Regions from separate parts of the Thauera sp. WH-1 genome, predicted to be linked through region 2. Evidence: riboswitches for the same ligand, from Rfam matches in the RefSeq annotation. Region 2 holds a riboswitch; each other region holds the start of a gene.

Region 1 (4,438 bases), on a different contig from region 2:
GACCCGCAACCAGGCTGTGCCGCGACACCCCCGGCAGATCCTTACCATCGTAGGCGCCACCTCCATCGGCTTCACGGTCGATTCTCGCCAGCGTCCAAGCGTAGTTCAGCAGTACGGCCGCGGTCGGCGTCACCTGGAAGCTGTTCTGCACCTCGAAACCATATTTGTGCGACTTGTCGATATTGGTGTTGTTGTAGGACGTAGGCTCAAGATAGATCTCATTCTTCAGACGGGCGTAGAAGAGCGCGGCCTTCAACCGGTTGCGCTCAGTGAAGTGGTTAAGCCCGAGGGTCAGCGTACGGGTCTTCGCAGGCTCGATGAAACCGTTAAAGCTCTTGCCGACAAACTGATACAGGGGAGGCGGGCCGTATATGCTCTTGAAAAAGCGGTCGATATCCGGCGCCAGGAAGGCGTCGCTATAGCTAGCAAATACCGATAGAGCAGGGTCGACGCGATAGTTCGCACCGGCCTCCCATGAGGTCAGACGCTCCTCCTCCCCTAGTGCCGCACCCAAGACAGGCTTGTAGCCGTACTCAACGTGTTCCCGACGGACACCGGCCGACAGGGTGAGTCGGTCGAGAACATATTGCCCATGCAGAAACCAGCCCAAGTTCTCCTTCGTGGTCACCCCGTCCGGATCGACACGCTCGCCATCGAAGCGCTGCACACCCGTGTTCACTGCTAGGCCACCCCGCTGAAACTGCAGCGCAAGCTCGTCAGCGAGGTACCTGTACTCGGATTCCGGAGACGGCACGTACGCGGAACTCTTCTCCTCGTCCTGATGGCGAGCGGTGACCCGCCACTCGGGACTCAGCACATAGTCTGCACCGAGACTCCAGTGCTCAGCATCGAACCTCTGGCGGGTGTAGTTGCCACCGTTGTTCACTGCCGGATCAGCGCGAAACTGAGCCAACGACAGCGAACTCGGATACCGCGTGTCAATTCTGGATGCGCCCGCCTCGAAGTCGAGGCGCAGCCCGTCAGTCGGCTTCACACCTGTAGCCACTCGCCAGGTATTGGCCTCCGACTGGTCACGATGCCCGGACGGATCCTTGTCGCTGAAACCACCGAATTTGCCGTGGTCCAAGGTCGCGGAAAAGTCGAACCGATCGCGCACGATACCCGCCGTAGCCACGCCACCACGCGTACCGTAATTCCCTGCATAGGCGTCCAGGCGCACACCTTCGCGTGGCTTGGTGTAGATCTGAATGGTCCCGGCCGTAGCTCCATCGCCGTACAGCACGGCGCCGCTACCCTTCGTGATCTCGATGCGATCGATGTCTGCAAGAGCAATCGATCCAATTAGTTGCGGCACCATGTCGATGTTGTTGAGCCTGCGGCCATCGACCGAAACGACAACGTTCTGATGCCCGTTCGCGCTGCCGTAGCCACGCATGCTGATTTGCGGCGTATAACGGTTGCCATAACTCGGCGTTACCTGGAGCGAGGTTTGCAGCGCCAGATAGTCGTAGAGCGAGTTCGCACCCGAGCGCTCGATGGCCTCGCGGGTATGCACTTCGGACGCATAGGGCGCATCTTGGTCCTGCATGTCGATGCGGGTAGCGGAAACGACCACGGGCGCGGCAGTGCGCTCCTGTGCGAACGCCGTCGGGGCGGAAAACGAGAGCGCTGCGGGCACGGAAAGCGCCGCAGCGACAAGACGGATCTTCATTGTTCGTACTCCCTTCGCCATGCCGTGCGTCCCCGCACACCATGGCAACTTCACATGGACGCACCGCGAGCCAGGTAGAACCGAAGAGAGTAGGAAGAAGCCACCACGCCCGTCGCCGCCACCCCGCGGCACATCCGCCAATTCGCGTTCCGGCCGGTCTCCGGGCTCGTGCGCTGTGCCGGCGGGGCCGGACGGGTGGATCGCCTTCCCGGGAGAGCATTCCCAGTGGCTGCATGACACACCTTGCGCGCACTTACCGTTGCGGGGGCAGCACAGGCATTGCGGCCTCGTTTGCGAGGGGCCGCGCACCTGTTTCCCGTTTAACCCTGGGCGAGAAACGCCCGCGGGCACCGATAACGCGCTGCCCCTTCCAGGGCAGTGGGGGCGGATGATACCGTACGGCCGCGTATCGTGCACTGCAATAAAATACAGATTCCTCGGATGCAAGGACCTGCCAGAACAATGACATGCGAACTGATCCTCGGCGGCGCCCGCTCCGGCAAGAGCCGCGAGGCCGAGCGCCGGGCTGAAGAATCCGGCCTGGCGGTGACGGTGATCGCCACCGCCGAGGCGCTCGACGAAGAGATGGCGGCCCGCATCCGCCGCCACCAGGCCGACCGCCCGGCGGCCTGGCGCACCGTCGAGGCGCCGGTCGCGCTCGCCGACACGCTGCGCCGCGAGGCCGCCCCGGGGCGCTGCGTGGTGGTCGACTGCCTGAGCCTGTGGGTGAGCAACCTGCTGGTCGACGCCGACCATCTGCCGCCAGGAGCCGGAGCGGAGGAACTGCCGCTGTTCCGCCGCGAGCGCGACGCGCTGCTCGCCACCCTGCCCACGCTTCGGGGCCACATCATCCTGGTCGCCAACGAGGTCGGCCTCGGACTGGTGCCGGAGACGCCACTCGGACGCCTGTTCCGCGACGAGGCCGGCCGCCTCAACCAAGTGGTGGCGGCGCTGTGCTCGCGCGTGGTGTTCGTCGCCGCCGGCCTGCCGCTGGTGCTGAAGCAGGGCTAAACTGCGGAACGACAAGACGTTTCAGGGGACTGCGATGGGCCTGCCTGCAGAAAGGCACAAGATGACGCTGAATGACTTCCTCGCCTGGGAGGCCGAACAGCCCGAGCGCTGGGAGTTCTTCAACGGCGAGGCCTCCATGATGGCTGGCGGGTCTGATGTGCACAACGCCATCAGCCTCAACACGACGTTTGCACTCCGTACGGCCTTCGCGGGTTCGCGCTGCAAGGTCTTCATGTCCGACGTCCGCCTGCGTCTGGCCGAGTCGGACGACCTGTTCTACCCCGACGTCTTCGTCACCTGCTCGGAGGCCGACAGTGCCCGCCGCCAGGTCAAGGAAGACCCTGCGCTGATCGCCGAGGTGCTGTCACCCTCGACCGAGGCCTACGACCGCGGCGACAAGTTTGCCGCCTACCGCCGCTTTCCCGGCCTGAAGACCGTGCTCTTGCTGTCGCAGGACCGCCCTCATGTCGAGTGCTACACCCGCGGCGAGGACGGGTACTGGATCCTCAGCGAAGCGAGCGGGGACAGCGCCAGCCTCACCCTGCCTGCTTTCGGCTTCGAACTCGCGCTGGCCGAGTTGTATCGCGACCTGCCGGATGCCGCGCAACAAACCCAGACCGCCGCACCCTGAGACCCCACCACCCGCATGACACCCTTTGCCATCACCGCGCCCGACAGCCTGCTCGCCGCTGCACTGCAACACAAGATCGACCGCAAGACCAAGCCGCTCGGCGCGCTCGGCCGGCTGGAGGCGCTGGCGCGCCAGATCGGCCTGGTGCAGCAGCGCCTGGAACCCGAGATCCGCCAGCCGCACATCGTGGTCTTCGCCGGCGACCACGGCGCCGCGCGTGCCGGCGTATCGGCCTACCTGCAGGACGTCACCTGGCAGATGGTGGAGAACTTTCTCGCCGGCGGCGCGGCCATCAACGTCTTCAGCCGCCAGATGGGGCTGGGGCTGAGCGTGGTGGATGCGGGCGTCAATCACGACTTTGGCGCACGCCCGGGCCTGATCGACGCCAAGATCGGCCCCGGTACGCAGAACTACCTCGATTGCCCGGCGATGAGTCCGGCGCAGCGCGACCTGGCGCTGGAGCGCGGCCGCGGCATCGCCCAAGCGCTCGCCGGCAACGGTTGCAACTGCGTCGGCTTCGGCGAGATGGGCATCGGCAACACCGCCTCGGCCTCGCTGATCACGCATTGCCTGGTCGGCGCCGAGCACGATGCCGAGCTGTACACCGTCACCGGCCGCGGTACCGGCCTGGACGACGCCGGCCTGTTCCACAAGCGCAGTCTGCTCGCCCAGGCCCTGGCGCGCGGCGGCCGGCCCAGCGACCCGCTGGCCGTGCTGGCCGAATACGGCGGCTTCGAGATCGCGATGATGGCCGGCGCCATGCTCGGCGCGGCAGAAAAGCGCATGCTGGTGCTGGTCGACGGCTTCATCGTCACCGCGGCCCTGCTCGTCGCCCACGCCATCGACCCGCGGATCCTCCCCTACTGCGTGTTCGCACATCGATCGCAGGAGCCCGGCCACCGCGTGCAGCTCGACTTCCTGCAGGTGCAGGCCCTGATGGAGCTGGATCTGCGCCTGGGCGAGGGCACTGGCGCGGCGCTCGCGTTCCCGCTGGTGCAGGCGGCGGTCAACTTCCTCAACGAGATGGCGAGCTTCGAATCGGCCGGCGTCAGCGACCAGGGCTGAGGCCCGATGCGCGCGCAGCTCGAACTCTTCTTCATCGCCCTCGGCTACTTCACCCGCAT
Region 2 (4,438 bases):
GGGCGAAGGCGCTGGGCGCGTCAGAACGGGATGGGCTCATGGCTGAACCCTAGCGTGCGCCCCCTCGTTGAACAAGGCCGATGCGCAGCCGCAGCGGGATGGATCGATCCCAAGCCAGGGCTGCGAGCGCAACGCCGGGAACTTTCTTGCACAGCAGCATCCCTTAGAATCCGTTCGCTCAACGCCGGCGCCCCCTACTTCTGCGGATATTGCTGATGCCCACCATGACCACCCCTGCCCGCCTCGCCCTCCTCGTCCTGTCGACGCTCGCCCTCGCCGCCTGCTCCCAGCAGGTCGAGGACACCCACCCCGACAAGCCGGTGACGCAGCGCCAGGAGGCCTTCAAGGCCATGCTGCGCACCTTCGAACCGATGGGCACGATGCTGCGCACCGATCGCTACGATGCCGACACCTTCGCGCGCATGGCGCTGGAGCTGAAGGCCTTGCGCGACAAGCCCTGGGCGCACTTCGGCGCCGACACCAACTACCCGCCGACCAAGGCCAGGCCGGCGGTGTGGCAGAAGACGGCAGAGTTCGAACAGCGGCGGGAGCACTTCATCGCCACCACCGACGGCCTGTTCGAGGCGGCCGAAGGGCGCAACGCGGCCGAGGTGCGCCGCGCGTACGAAGCGGTTCAGGACAGCTGCAAGGCCTGCCACCGAGACTTCCGTCGCTGAGTCCTCGAGCCGGCACCTGCGCCAGGCGCGCGTGCGTGTGCTTGCCCCACCCTCTATGGCAGTCCCGCCCATGGCAGGCGGGGTCCTTGCACGGAAGTCGCCCACTTCAGGGCTCACCCCCCGTAAGGTCCAGTTCCTTCAGGCGCCGGTACAAGGTCCGTTCGCTGAGACCCAGCCGCCGGGCAAGCTCGCTTCGGCTGCCGCGATGATTTCGCACCGCGCGCAGCAGCGCCTGTCGCTGCACCTCCGCCAGGTCCAGGTCTGCCCGCGTCGCGCTGCTGGCGGGTGCTGCGCTCGTGTCTCCCTGTGCGGGCGCATGCGGGTCCTCGGGAACCAGCACCTCCTCGGGCAAGTGCTCGACACCGATCGTTTCGCCGTCACACATCAGGCTGGCGCGTTCGAGCACATTGCGCAGTTCGCGCACGTTGCCCGGGAAGGGATAGGCCTGCAGCACCCGCAAGGCCGCGGCTGACAGGCGCAGCCGACGTTTCGGCGCGACGCGCTCGAGCAGGGAGTCGACCAGCAGCGCCAGGTCGCCCTCGCGCTCGCGCAGGGCCGGCACCGCGATCGGAAAGGTGTTGATGCGAAAGTACAAATCCTGCCGGAAGCTGCCCTCGGCGATCATCCGCTTGAGTGGCCGATGCGTGGCCGACACGAGGCGTATGTCGGCCCGGCGCAACTCGGTGGAACCGACGCGACGATAGGTGCCGGTCTCGAGCAGCCGCAACAGCTTCACCTGCATGCTGAGCGGAATGTCGCCCACCTCGTCGAGGAACAGCGTGCCGCCGCTGGCGGCCTCGACCAGTCCTGGCTTGCGCGCCGTGGCGCCGGTGAAGGCCCCGCGCTCATGGCCGAACACCTCGCTCTCGAACAGGGTCTCGGGCAGGCCCGAGCAATCGACCACCACGAAGGGGCCTTCGGCGCGCCGGCTGGCCTCGTGTACCGCGCTCGCCAGCAGCTCCTTGCCCGTCCCCGATTCGCCCTGTAGCAACACGCTGGCATCCGACGGGGCCACGCGCGCGATCAACTCGAGCATGCGCTGGAAGGCGGGCGAGCGGCCGATGAGGCCGCGGTGGTCGGACACCCCGCGCGCGACATGCATGGGCTCCATCTTCTCGATGAACCAGGCGATCTCACCGCTCGAATCCCGCACCGGCGACAGCTCGATGTTGACGTACTCCTCCCCGCGCGGCGTGTGATGCAGATGCAGCACGCGCTCGCGCTGGCCCGACTTCAGGCTGCGCGCCAGCGGGCAGGACTCGCCGGCGTGATCACAGGGCACGCTGTAGTGGTGGCTGACGTCGTAGCAGGACCTGCCGACGACGCTGCGCCCTTCCGAGAAGGCGCGCCGGTAGGCCGCGTTGGCCGCGATGATGCGGTAGTCGCGGTCACACAGGATGTGTGGCTCGGCGAGGGTCTCGAGAAAGGACACCAGCTCGGGGAGGGGACGCGGACTGGAACGCGGATCGATCGGCATGATGTGTCACTTGCGGCGGTGCGGATGGCAGGAGTCTGCCGCGCTGGCAGAGTGCGGGTCAATGGCGGGGTGCCGACATCCACCGCCGCGGTGGCCGAGCTGTTTGACATTCCCTGCGCGCCAGCGCTACCCTGCGCCCCGTTCATGGTTGTCTGCCGTCATCGGCAGGCATGAAAAGGGAATCCGGTGCGGCGCCCTGCGCGCCCAACCCGGAGCTGCCCCCGCAACTGTAATCGGCGAGTCCTGCGCCCTCTCTGCCACTGGAATCTTTCCGGGAAGGCTGGCGCAAGGCGATGACCCGTGAGCCAGGAGACCTGCCATGCACATCACCTTCAACAGTTTGGGGCGGGGTGTCCCTGACAAGAGGCATGGCTCACACCATTTCACTTGCTCGTTTTCCTGATGGCACGGCAGCACCGCATGGCATTGCCATGCGCGTGACGCATCACGCCCGTGCGTCGGAGATCCGCCCTGCCCGCACCGGATCTCCGCCATGTCCACCGTCGACCGCCCCGCTGCAACGCTGACACCGCCGACCGATTCCACGGGCGCCGTTCTGAGGCCGATGTTCCGCTTCGGCCCCGCCGACGCCCCCCGCATCCTCGAACACCTTCTTGCGCTGGATGCCGATGACCGCCTGCTGCGCTTCAGCCACGGCATCCGCGACGAAGGCATCGCCGCCTACGTCGCCACGCTCGATTTCGCACGCGACCATGTGCATGGTCTGGGCACCGCACAAGGCGACATCGTCGCCCTCGCCCATGTCGCGGTGCGCGATGGGGAGGTCGACTTCGGGCTCAGCGTCACCGCAACTCATCGCCAGCGCGGACTGGGCCGAGCAATGTTCAACCACGTCATTGCACTGGCCCGCCTGCACGGCGCAGGCCGGATCGTGTGTCACAGCGTCAGCCCGGCGGTACTCCACATGGCTGCCGCCGGCGGCTTCCGTCGGCCTGGCGGCAGCCACACCGCCCCCCTGACGCTGGATCTGCGGGCCGAGTCCCACGCCGGCGACGACGCCCACTCTTGCCCGGCCCCCAGCGCAATCAGCCTCGCGGCCGCCTGAAGCTCGCCTTCCCTCAGTAACCCGTTTCATCCGCACTCACCCAGACGAGGACCACCCGTGGACCGACTTCCCGCCGAAGCACGTGATAGCGCCATGCAACTCGCCGCCTTCCAGATCATCCGCCGCAATGGCGCCGTCGTTGCCTTCGATCCGAACAAGATCGCCGTCGCCATGACCAAGGCCTTTCTCGCCGTCGAGGGCCGCCAGGGCGCAGCGTCCTCGCGCGTGCGCGACATCGTGGCCCGACTCACCGATACCGTGGTCGGCGCCCTCACCCGTCGCCTGCCCGACGGCGGCATGCTGCACATCGAGGACATCCAGGACCAGGTCGAGCTGGCGCTGATGCGCTCGGGCGAGCACGACGTCGCGCGCGCCTACGTGCTCTACCGCGAACGCCGCGCTGCCGAACGCGCGGCGCAGAAGGACGCCGACGCGCAGGCGGGCGGCGCCGGCCCCGTGCTGCACGTCGTCGATGGCGAAGCGCGCCGCCCGCTCGACCGCGCCGCCCTGCTCACCGTGTGCCGCGAGGCCTGCGCGGGACTGGACGGGGTGTCCGCCGACACCGTGCTCGAACACGCCCTGCACAACCTCTACGACGGCGTGCCGGTCGCCGCCGTGCGCCAGGCCCTGGTGCTGGCCGCGCGCACGCTGATCGAGCGCGAGCCGGACTACGGCCGCGTCGCCGCCCGCCTGCTGCTGTCGGCGATCCGCGTCGAGGTCATCGGGCGCGAAACCGCGCAGGCCGACATGGCCGACCCCGAGCACGGCTATGCCGCCTGCCTGCCCGCCTTCATCCGCCAGGGCATCGAGGCGGAGCTGCTCGATCCGCGCCTGGCCGACTTCGACCTCGCCCGCCTGGCTGCGGCGATCCGGCCCGAGCGCGACCTGCAGTTCGACTACCTCGGCCTGCAGACCCTTTACGACCGCTACTTCCTGCATATCGACGGCCGCCGCATCGAGCTGCCGCAGACCTTCTTCATGCGGGTGGCGATGGGCCTCGCGATCAACGAGATCGACCGCGAGGCGCAGGCCATCGCGTTCTACGAGCTGCTGTCGTGCTTCGACTTCATGAGCAGCACGCCGACGCTGTTCAACAGCGGCACCCGCCATGCGCAGCTGTCATCCTGCTACCTGACGACGGTGGCCGACAGCCTCGAGGACATCTACCAGTCGATCAAGGAAAACGCCCTGCTGCAGAAGTTCGCCGGCGGTCTGGGC
Region 3 (4,438 bases), on a different contig from region 2:
AGGCCTTGAGCGCGCCGATGGTGGTGGCGCCGTCGCCCACCGCGGCGCAGATCTGGCCCTTGCTGACGTTGTTGCACGAGCAGATCTGGGCGGACTCGGGCAGGGCGTCGGCACCGAGGCCGGGCCTGGCCTTGCCGTCGCCGGCGGGCAGGATCAGGAACTCGGGGTCGGCCGGCAGCGCGAGGCCGTTGAGCGCCATCTGCAGCAGCGTGCCGTACTCGTCGGCATTGCCGACCAGCACCGCGCCGAGCAGGCGCTTGCCGTCCGCGCTGACGACGATCTTCTTGTAGATCTGCTTGCACTCGTCGGCGTAGCGGAAGCTGCGGCAGCCCGGCGTCCTGCCGTGGGCGTCGCCGATGCTGGCCACATCGACGCCCATCAGCTTGAGCTTGGTGCTCATGTCGGCGCCGCCAAACGCGGCCTGGGCATCACCGGCCAGCTGGCGGGCGGCGATGCGCGCCATGTCGTAGCCGGGCGCCACCAGGCCGAAGGTCTGGTCGCGCCAGGCCGCGCACTCGCCGATCGCGAGGATGGCCGGATCGCTGGTGCGGCAGTGGTCGTCGACCGCGATGCCGCCGCGGGCGCCGACCGCCAGCGCGTTCTGGCGCGCCAGCTCGTCGCGCGGACGGATGCCGGCGGAGAACACGATCATGTCGGTTTCCAGGTGGGTGCCGTCGGCAAACACCATGCGGTGGCGGGCGCTGCGGCCGTCGGTGATCTCGACCGTGTTGCGCTCGGTGTGCACCTGCACACCCAGAGCCTCGATCTTGCTGCGCAGGATGCGGCCGCCTTCGTCGTCCACCTGCACCGCCATCAGGCGCGGGGCGAACTCGACGACATGGGTCTCGAGGCCGAGGTCGCGCAGCGCCTTGGCGCACTCCAGGCCGAGCAGCCCGCCGCCGACGACGACGCCCTTGCGCGAGGTCGCGCCGGCCGCCTTCATCGCCTCGAGGTCCTCGATGGTGCGATAGACGAAGCAGTGTTCGCGCTCGCTGCCCTTGACCGGCGGCACGAAGGGGTAGGAGCCGGTGGCCAGCACCAGCTTGTCGTAGGGCAGGGTGACGCCGTCCTGCGTCGTCACCGTGCGCGCACGGCGGTCAATGGCCGCCGCGCGGCTGCCGAGGCGCAGCGTGAAGCCTGCTTCGTCGAAGAAGCCGGGCGCGACCAGCGAGAGGTCTTCCGCCGTCTTGCCGGCGAAGAATTCGGACAGGTGCACACGGTCGTAGGCCATCCGTGGCTCCTCGCACAGGACGGTGACCTCCGCAGCGGGGATCTGCAGCTGGCGGAGCTCCTCGAGGAACTTGTGGCCGACCATGCCATGGCCAACGAGAACGATCTTCATGCTGGTATCACTCATTCGGCCCTGCGTACGGCCTGGTGACACCTGGGCACGGGCTTGCCCGGCTCAAGCATGACGGCCCCCGCAGGACGCGGTTCGACATCGGTTGGAATTGGCCGGCGGATCGCGCATCGCGAGCCACCGGCCCCCACCGGCGTTGGCGGAGGCTGCCCTGCGTCGCGTCGTCGCTGGCGCAGGTATGGGTCAGTAAAGCAGGGACCGTGCCAGGGTGCAGATGCCCTGGATCAGGCCGTTCTCGCCCTGGCGGCGCGCACTCGGGGGCAAATGATGCACCGCAACGGTGCCGCTGCTCACCAGGGTGGTGCGAATGCAGGCCGCCGCGCACGTGGGCTATGCTTCCAGTCCTCGCCTTCGGCCCTGGGAGGCCCGCATGGAAACCCCGGATACGATCCACGCCTTCTGGTTCGGTACCGCCGCCGATGACGATGCGGTGATTGCGCAACAGTCGGCGCTGTGGTGGCGCAAGCAGGCCGACGTCGATGCGCAGATCAGGCAGCGCTTCGCGCCCTGGGTCGCGCGCGCGGCGGGTGGCGAACTCGACGCCTGGCTCAGGGATGCGCGCGGGCGGCTGGCGTTGATCCTGCTGACCGACCAGTTTCCGCGCAACATCTGGCGCGGCGAGGCGGCGGCCTTCGCCTTCGACGTGCTGGCCCTGCGCTGGGCGAAGGAGAGCTTGCGTCTCGGGCTGGACACGGCGCTGCGCGCGGTCGAGCGGGTCTTCATCTACCTGCCGCTGGAACATTCCGAGGACCTGGGCGACCAGCGTGAAGCCGTGCGCCTGTTCGACCAGCTCGCCGCCAGCGTGCCGGCGCACGCCAAGGCCAGCTTCGACGGCTATGTCGACTACGCCCGCCGCCACCTGGCCGTCATCGAGCGCTTCGGACGCTTTCCGCACCGCAATGCCGCGCTGGGGCGCGAGACGAGCCCGGACGAAGCCGCCTTCCTGCAGCAGCCCGGCTCGTCCTTCTGAGCCCGCACCGGCAGGCGTCGGCCACGCGCGGCAAGGGGCGGTGTGGGGTGGAGCGTGGGGTGGGCACTGCGCCACGAATCCGACCCGCCGGGCGGCGCTCCCGCTAGAATCCGCCCTGTATTGCTTCGGGGTGCCCGCGATCAGCGCGGGAGAATCGGGAAGGCGGTGCCAATCCGCCGCGCGCCCAGCGCCGTGAAGGGGATTGTCCGGGCAAGGTTCGCCCAGCCACTGGTCCGCAAGGACCGGGAAGGCGCCCGGACGAGAGGATCCGTAGCCGGAAGACCGGCCTCGAAGTGTTCTGCACAGCCGCCTGGTCGGCGGCTGTCTCCTGCTCGACGACAAGGGGAATACTTCATGAGCAGCCCGACGCAGGCGCATTTCGCGCCGCTGTGCGACAACGCGCGTGAGCGTTTCGAGAACGACGCGCCTACCCGTTTCCAGACCGACCCGCAGTTCAGTGCCGCCGAGCGCGACGCGGTGCACCGCGCCATCCACACCCGCCGCGACGTGCGCGGCGAATTCCGCCCCGACCCGATTCCCGACGCGGTGCTTGCGCGCGTGCTCACCGCCGCCCATCACGCGCCCTCGGTCGGCTTCATGCAGCCGTGGGACTTCATCCTCGTGCGTTCGCGCGAGGTGCGCGCGCGGATCCACGCCGATTTCCTCGCCGCCCATGCCGAAGCCGAGCAGATGTTCGACGCGGGCAAGCGCGCCACCTACCGCAATCTCAAGCTCGAGGGCATCCTCGAGTCGCCGCTCAACCTGTGCATCACCTGCGACCGCCGCCGCCACGGCCCGGTGGTGATCGGCCGCACCCATATCGGCGCGATGGACATCTATAGCGCGGTGTGCGCGGTGCAGAACCTGTGGCTCGCCGCGCGCGCCGAGAACCTCGGCGTGGGCTGGGTCAGCATCCTGCATGAGCAGGCGCTGCGCGAGGCGCTTGGCATCCCGCCCGAGATCATCCCGATCGCCTACCTGTGCATCGGCTACGTGAAGGACTTTCACGCCCGCCCGGAGCTGGAGAGCGCCGGCTGGTTGAAGCGCATGCCGCTGACCGAGCTGCTGCACTTCGATGGCTGGCGCGGGCCGGCCGACGCTGCCGGCGAGCAACTGGCCGAGGCGATCCGCCAGGTGCAGCCTATCGCGCGTTGACCCAGGTCAACGCCGGTGCAGCTTGCTGAAGAATCATGATTTCCGCGAGCGCGGGCTCGCGATCCTGCCGATGGCCCAACCCCGATTCTGCGGATCCCGCTGCGCGGCTCGCAGGCGATGATGGCCACGAACCGGCCGCCGCGCCGGTTCGCCCACCATCATTCCAGAGGAGACCCATCATGCAGTGGACCGACCCCGCGTATTGCGACATCCGTCTCGGCTTCGAAGTCACCGCCTACGTCTACGTGCGCTGACGCCTGCGAGCCCGGCCGCCCGCGGGCGGACCGGGGCCTGCCAACCCGCAGCCGAGGCCCGCATGACCGCCACCGCGACCCCGAACCCGCCCGACGCGGACGAGCGCTACGCGCTCAACCCGATGTACCTGTTCCGCTGGGAGCCGACGCAGGACTCGCACGTCCTGCTCTACCCCGAGGGCATCGTCAAGCTCAACCAGACCGCTGGCGACATCATCGAGCGCTGCGACGGCAATCGCACCGTCGCCGAGCTGATTGCCGACCTGCAGCAGCGCTACCCGGGCGACGACGCGCGCGTCGCCGAGGGCGTATACAAATTCCTGGAGGTGTTCCGTGCCAAAGGATGGATCCGTCGTCAGGCTTGACGGGCAGGGCAAGCCGCTGTGGCTGGTGCTCGAGCTCACCTATCGCTGCCCGCTCAAGTGCCCGTGGTGCAGCAATCCGGTCGACTATGCCCGCGATGGCAAGGCCGAGTTGTCCACCGACGAGTGGAAGCGCGTGCTGCGCGAGGGACGCGCGCTCGGCGCGCTGCAGCTCGGCTTCACCGGCGGCGAGCCGCTGCTGCGCGACGACCTCGAGGAGCTCGTCGCCGAGGCCAGCGCGCTCGGCTACTACACCAACCTGATCACCTCCGGGGTGGGCCTCAACGAAGAGCGCCTGCTCGCGCTCAAGGCCGCCGGCCTCAAGCAGATCCAGCTC

Evidence for each region. Region 2 has a riboswitch for cobalamin ahead of ACMV5O_RS08905 (GNAT family N-acetyltransferase). Riboswitches for the same ligand answer to the same signal wherever they lie in the genome.
Region 1: linked by a shared signal. The riboswitch ahead of ACMV5O_RS03930 (TonB-dependent receptor) and the one ahead of ACMV5O_RS08905 (GNAT family N-acetyltransferase) in region 2 are both predicted to bind cobalamin.
Region 3: linked by a shared signal. The riboswitch ahead of bluB (5,6-dimethylbenzimidazole synthase) and the one ahead of ACMV5O_RS08905 (GNAT family N-acetyltransferase) in region 2 are both predicted to bind cobalamin.

Annotation. Positions count from the first base shown of each region.
Region 1 covers NZ_JBLQGP010000002.1:339,237-343,674, reverse strand. Annotated here, with positions in the region: gene ACMV5O_RS03930 (TonB-dependent receptor) at 1-1,672, opposite strand, end outside; cobalamin riboswitch at 1,806-2,042, opposite strand; gene cobU (bifunctional adenosylcobinamide kinase/adenosylcobinamide-phosphate guanylyltransferase) at 2,135-2,683, shown strand; gene ACMV5O_RS03920 (Uma2 family endonuclease) at 2,745-3,314, shown strand; gene cobT (nicotinate-nucleotide--dimethylbenzimidazole phosphoribosyltransferase) at 3,330-4,379, shown strand; gene ACMV5O_RS03910 (adenosylcobinamide-GDP ribazoletransferase) at 4,386-4,438, shown strand, end outside.
Region 2 covers NZ_JBLQGP010000007.1:24,347-28,784, forward strand. Annotated here, with positions in the region: gene ACMV5O_RS08890 (PEP/pyruvate-binding domain-containing protein) at 1-40, opposite strand, end outside; gene ACMV5O_RS08895 (cytochrome c) at 216-677, shown strand; gene ACMV5O_RS08900 (sigma-54-dependent Fis family transcriptional regulator) at 784-2,154, opposite strand; cobalamin riboswitch at 2,283-2,491, shown strand; gene ACMV5O_RS08905 (GNAT family N-acetyltransferase) at 2,648-3,220, shown strand; gene ACMV5O_RS08910 (ribonucleoside-diphosphate reductase subunit alpha) at 3,278-4,438, shown strand, end outside.
Region 3 covers NZ_JBLQGP010000011.1:133,617-138,054, forward strand. Annotated here, with positions in the region: gene nirB (nitrite reductase large subunit NirB) at 1-1,342, opposite strand, end outside; gene ACMV5O_RS12485 (DUF924 family protein) at 1,731-2,330, shown strand; cobalamin riboswitch at 2,442-2,636, shown strand; gene bluB (5,6-dimethylbenzimidazole synthase) at 2,685-3,485, shown strand; gene pqqA (pyrroloquinoline quinone precursor peptide PqqA) at 3,665-3,739, shown strand; gene pqqD (pyrroloquinoline quinone biosynthesis peptide chaperone PqqD) at 3,802-4,104, shown strand; gene pqqE (pyrroloquinoline quinone biosynthesis protein PqqE) at 4,073-4,438, shown strand, end outside.